Regions from separate parts of the Providencia sp. PROV_01 genome, predicted to be linked through region 1. Evidence: predicted binding sites of a transcription regulator. Region 1 holds the regulator's gene; the other holds the start of a gene.

Region 1 (3,218 bases):
AAAAGCACCCAATCATTGCTATCACCGGTTCAAGCGGGGCTGGCACAACGTCAACTAGCCAAGCATTTCGTAAAGTCTTTCATCAATTAAATATCCAGCCTGCAACATTAGAAGGGGATAGTTTTCACCGCTATACACGCCCTGAAATGGATATGGCTATCCGAAAAGCCAGAGAACAAGGCCGGCACATCAGTTACTTTGGCCCCGAAGCGAATGATTTTGCTTTGCTTGAACAAACTTTAGTCGACTATGCAAAAACGGGTTGTGGGCAATCCCGTAAATATCTACATACTTATGATGAAGCGGTACCTTATGGCTTGCAGCCCGGGACATTTACCCCTTGGGAACCGCTGCCAGATAAAACGGATATTTTGTTTTATGAGGGGCTACATGGCGGTGTTGTCACACCGGAACATAATGTCGCACAACATGTTGATTTACTTGTCGGTGTTGTCCCTATAGTCAACCTAGAATGGATCCAAAAATTAATCCGTGATACGACAGAGCGAGGGCACTCCCGCGAAGCCGTTATGGACTCTGTCGTGCGTTCTATGGGTGACTATATTAATTACATCACGCCACAATTTTCTCGCACTCACATCAATTTTCAACGCGTTCCGACGGTAGATACCTCCAACCCATTTTCGGCTAAAGCCATTCCATCACAAGATGAAAGCTTTATTGTGATCCGCTTTCGTGGGCTAGAGCAAATTGATTTCCCCTATTTGCTATCAATGATATCTGGCTCTTTCATTTCTGCAATGAATACAATTGTCGTCCCCGGAGGAAAACTAGGTTTAGCCATGGAATTAATTATGGCGCCAATAGTCGAAAAACTAATTAATCAAAAGGACAACAATTAAATTATTTTTTGATTAATAAATAAGATGCTTATCATTAATTAAGGTAAGCATCTTTTAATTCAAATATACCAATAAAAATTAAATTTATTTTTAGCTTTTTATTTCAAAGCTGTGTGTGACTTCAACGGTTTTCTCTAACATCAATGCGACTGAACAATATTTTTCAGCAGAAAGTTGAACGGCTCGTTCGACCGCTTTTTCCGTTAATTCATTCCCTGTTACAATAAAATGTAAATGGATTTTCACAAAATAACGAGGGGCTTCTTCGCGACGCTGTGAGGTTAATTTCACCTCACAATCCGTAATATCATAGCGGCCTTTTTGTAGAATCGAAACGACATCAATCGCGCTGCAACCACCCGCAGCCATTAGCACCATTTCCATTGGGCTTGGAGCTTTATCACCTGCATTGCCGTCCATCATCACTTGGTGCCCAGACGCAGACTCCCCTAGAAAAGAAAGTCCTTCAACCCACTTAACTCTTGCTTCCATTATATTTCCCCTTGAAATGAAATCGGTTTAAAGGCTACATTGTTCCATAGATACAATGAATGTTATATCAACTTTATTTGGCTGAAGCGATACAGGGAAGACTTTCTTTATTGGATATGCTACAAACAATACTTAGTTGATAGGATTAAGATCAAAACTCAACGGTTTAATTGATCATATTATAGTGTTGATATCAATTTGCGTTACCCAAAGCAATCAAAAACGCTGAAGCAATCAGCTGTTAGATTATTTAAAGGTATATAAGGCAAATTAATATGCTAAGCTAGTGACTTTAAAGCCAGCCTTTCTAGTATGTTTTTCTGAATGGCTGCAATAACATACAGAGGATAACGCTAATGGTTCTCGGCAAGCCACAAACAGACCCTACTCTTGAATGGTTTTTGTCACACTGCCATATTCATAAATATCCATCCAAGAGCACTCTTATCCATCAGGGTGAGAAAGCAGAAACCCTTTACTATATCGTTAAAGGTTCGGTGGCTGTTTTAATTAAAGATGAAGAAGGCAAAGAAATGATCCTCTCTTACCTGAATCAGGGGGATTTCATTGGTGAGCTTGGGTTATTTGAAGAAGGGCAAGAACGTACTGCGTGGGTTAGAGCCAAAATAGCCTGCGAAGTTGCTGAAATTTCTTACAAAAAATTCCGTCAATTAATTCAGGTAAACCCTGATATTTTAATGCGCCTTTCTGCGCAAATGGCTAGTCGCTTACAAACAACATCTGAGAAAGTCGGTAACCTCGCATTCTTAGACGTTACAGGCCGTATTGCTCAAACGCTATTAAACTTAGCTAAACAACCTGATGCAATGACACACCCAGACGGTATGCAAATCAAAATTACTCGTCAGGAAATAGGCCAAATCGTGGGTTGTTCCCGTGAAACAGTCGGCCGTATTCTAAAAATGTTAGAAGACCAAAACCTGATCTCTGCACATGGTAAAACCATTGTTGTTTACGGTACTCGTTAATTAACCTTTCAGCCTGGCCACCTTTGGCTGGGCTATTTATTTATCATATTAAATTCTAATAAAATCGCTTCTTTATATTCTCTTTATCACTTCCCCTTATAGAATAATAATTATTATCTTATTAATTAGGGAAATATTTATGACCATTACATTAGACTATTTATCGGGTAATCCGACGATTTTCAAAAAAATCATTAATTCCGATGATTTCATCAAAAAAATTTTTACGATTACCTCTTCACTGAAAAAAAGTCCACTTGATACGAATAACCAGCTAAAACCAACTCGTACCTGTAGCACTGAGAGTATTGATTCCGCCTATGAGAGCGACTTAGAAGAAACCAATAATATTAAGTGTTTAAGCACTGGTGAATTTTACGAAAAAGTCAATCAATTGAAAATTAAGCTATACGGAAAATATTCATCTACTTTTCTTTCTGAGCAAAGTACAGACTCATTAATAAAAGAAAATAGAGTTATTCTTGACCAATACAAAGAACTCCCCAAAAAAAATGCTGAATATGCTGATTTTTTATATCGCGATATTAGAATCCCTGGCATTAACAATAAAAGTCTACAAGAAAAAAAAGAGATTATAAAAAAATTTGTATTACCTAAACCTCTAACTAATAAAAATGGTTCAATGCTTCCTTTAAAAAAACAAATCATTCAAGAGTCTATTCGTCATATCACACTACCTTCCGTGGGTATAAAATATAAAACAGAAAGCAAATTTAATAAGAAATTAGTTTATATACATTACAAAATTTGTGAAGAAAATCGGCCTAATCAAAGAATCACCTCTTTGCCAAAAACCACTTTTGAGTTCAAGGGAAATATACCGCAAACAAAGTCATCATTACTAAGAGCACAA
Region 2 (3,218 bases), 100 kb from region 1:
TGTTGCCGACCAAGTTGGCGTTACAAAAATGACGGTGAGCCGTTTTTTACGAAACCCAGAGCAGGTTTCAGAAGCTTTGCGCGATAAAATTGCTCAGGCGGTGGAGGCTTCCGGGTATATTCCAAATAAGGCGCCCGATATTTTATCGAATTCAACCAGCCATGCCATTGGGGTATTGCTCCCATCTTTAACAAACCAAGTTTTTGCCGAAGTGATCCGTGGAATTGAAGCAGTGACGGACCGTCATGGTTACCAAACCATGCTCGCTCACTATGGTTATTTAGCAGAAAAAGAAGAAGAGCGGCTGACCTCGCTACTTTCTTATAATATTGATGGTGTGATTTTAGCCGAACGAACACATACTGAACGCACGTTACGTATGCTGAAAACTGCGGGGATCCCCGTTGTTGAGATTATGGATAGCGTTTCACCTTGCCTAGATATCGCAGTGGGTATCGATAACTTTGAAGCTTCCCGCCAAATGACCCAGGCGATGATTGAGCGTGGCTGCCGTAAAGTTGTGTATTTAGGGGCAAGGCATGATGAGCGTACTTTTATTCGTTTAAAGGGTTATGAGCAGGCCATGCTCGATGCAAATCTTGAGCCTCGTAATGTGATGACACAAGCGAGCTCGTCATATTCGCTAGGTGCCCAACTACTGCACGATTGCCGCGCTAAATACCCAGATACCGACGGTTTATTTTGTACCAATGATGACTTGGCGATAGGGGCGATTTTTGAGTGTCAACGTCTAGGGATTCAAATCCCACAAGACCTTGCTATTTCAGGTTTTCATGGCCATGACGTAGGGCAAGTGATGACGCCAAAACTGGCAAGTATTTTGACGCCAAGGGACCAAATGGGGCGCAAGGCGGCGGAAGTTTTGTTGGCGAGAATGTCTGGTAAGAAGCTTGTCGAGACGCATTTTGATGTGGGGTTTAGTCTCCTCACTGGCGAAAGTATCTAATTTTATCCGTCATACTTCGCGCCGTAGCGTCGTTGCCCGCACTTGCTAACTCTAGTCACATACTTGTGTATGCTCCCAGAGGTTAGCTCGATTGGCGTCTAGCTACAACACGAATTATTTAGGATAAAGAGCAAGCTATAATGCGAGTTATTAATTCAAATTATTTCGGGTAGCTTTATCCGTCATACTTCGCGCCGTAGTGTGAATTATTTACGATAGCTTTATTTGTTGAACTTCAAATTATTAAAAACTCATATCTTGGCACCCTCTATATTATTGCGATAACTATCACAGTTCTGCTTTTTTCTTCGCCAATTTGATTGCTAAATAAATCCTCACTGATGATAATGTTACCCGTAACTTGTTACCGGTAACAAATGCCGGTTTTTAACTAAAGCCAGGACAATAGTGAATATCTGAGGAGTTTCCTATGAATGATACCCAAAAACAAAACTATACATTTGTACTAATGGGGGTATCGGGTAGTGGTAAGTCTGCTGTTGCCACAGGTGTCGCACAGCAACTGCAAGCTGCCTTCCTTGATGGTGACTTTCTTCACCCTAAATCAAATATTTTAAAAATGGCATCGGGTCATGCATTAAATGATGATGACCGTAAACCTTGGTTAGTTGCATTGAACAATGCCATTTTTGCAATGCAAAGAACAAATAGGGTATCTCTGGTGGTGAGCTCCGCATTGAAAAAAAGCTATCGAGATATCTTAAGAGAGGGGAACCACAACCTCTATTTTATTTACCTAAAAGGTGATGCGGTTGTTATTGAAGAAAGATTGAAAGCACGTAAAGGGCATTTCTTTAAACCTGAAATGCTGAAATCGCAATTTGATGCCTTGCAAGAACCTGGCGCGGATGAACCTGATGTGCAGGTTGTTGATATTCGCCCATCCTTAGAAAACGTGATTGAAAATACGTGTTCTACTATTCGTAAGATTGTCGCTGGAGATAACTAATGAATACCCCAGAAACATTAAGCACGTTAACGCTCGTGCTGACGGCGGTTGGCTCGGTCGTTTTACTGCTCTTTTTAGTGATGTATGCTCGTTTACACGCATTTGTCGCACTCATGATCGTTTCTATTGGTGCGGGTTTGTTTTCAGGTATGCCAGTACAACAGATCACTGAAACCATGCAAAAAGGAATGGCGGGAACCTTAGGATTCCTTGCTATCGTAGTCGCTCTCGGAGCAATGTTCGGTAAAATTCTGCATGAAACAGGTGCTTTAGATCAGATTGCGAATAAGCTACTGAATCTGTTTGGTGAAAAAAATGCGCATTATGCAGTGGGTGTCGCAGGGTTGATTTGTGCTCTACCACTCTTCTTTGATGTGGCGATTGTTTTGTTAATCGGTGTGGTGTTTGCGGTAGCGAACCGCACTGGCCATAACGTTGTTCGCCTTGCTATCCCATTATTTGCAGGGGTTGCCGCTGCGGCTGCGTTCTTATTACCGGGGCCAACACCAATGTTGGTTGCATCACAAATGGGTGCAGACTATGGCTGGATGATTTTAATTGGGTTATGTGCTGCTATCCCTGGCATGATTTTAGCGGGACCTTTATTTGGTAAATTTATCAGTAACTTTGTTCATATTGATATTCCAGCGGATTATCAAGCGCCAAATACAGAACATGGCAGAATGCCAAGCTTTGGATTTAGCTTGTGTTTAGTGCTTTTCCCATTGGTATTAGTGGGTTTAAAAACCATCGGAACACATTTAGTTGAAAAAGGAACCACGCTTGAGCATTGGTTAGAGTTTATCGGTCACCCTTTCACCGCATTACTGTTAGCGTGTTTACTGGCGATTTATGGCCTAGGTTTCCGTTATGGTATGGATAAAGAAAAAGTCATGGCGATTTGTTCTGCAGCGATTCAACCCGCTGGGATCATTTTACTGGTAACGGGTGCTGGTGGCGTATTTAAACAAATTTTAGTGGATTCAGGTGTTGGCCCTGCGCTAGGTGATTCTTTAATTGGTGCTGGTTTACCGATTGCGGTTGCTTGCTTTGTATTAGCAGGAGCAGTACGTGTTATTCAAGGCTCTGCCACGGTTGCATGTTTAACTGCAGTAGGCTTAGTACTCCCAGTTATCAGTGAGCTAGGTTACTCAGGAGCACAGCTGGCGGCTTTAGCAATTTGTATCTCTGGCGGTTCATTGATCTTAAGCCATGTGAATGACTCCGGTTTCTGGCTATATGGCAAGTTTACGGGTGCGACAGAAGCACAAACGTTAAAAA

Evidence for each region. Region 1 encodes CRP, which controls carbon source genes, mostly activating them, when cyclic AMP is high. Its sites were predicted from a motif close to ATGTGANNNNNNTCACAT; they were not measured.
Region 2: a site for CRP is predicted at 1,191-1,208, ahead of gntK (gluconokinase). Genes of this name have one in related genera too.

The regions. Positions count from the first base shown of each region.
Region 1 covers NZ_JBRFKD010000002.1:698,951-702,168, reverse strand. The annotation lists gene ACU696_RS03980 (phosphoribulokinase) at 1-863, shown strand, start outside; gene ACU696_RS03975 (OsmC family protein) at 954-1,355, opposite strand; gene crp (cAMP-activated global transcriptional regulator CRP) at 1,712-2,344, shown strand; gene ACU696_RS03965 (hypothetical protein) at 2,484-3,218, shown strand, end outside.
Region 2 covers NZ_JBRFKD010000002.1:803,608-806,825, forward strand. The annotation lists gene gntR (gluconate operon transcriptional repressor GntR) at 1-967, shown strand, start outside; gene gntK (gluconokinase) at 1,398-1,937, shown strand; gene gntU (gluconate transporter) at 1,937-3,218, shown strand, end outside.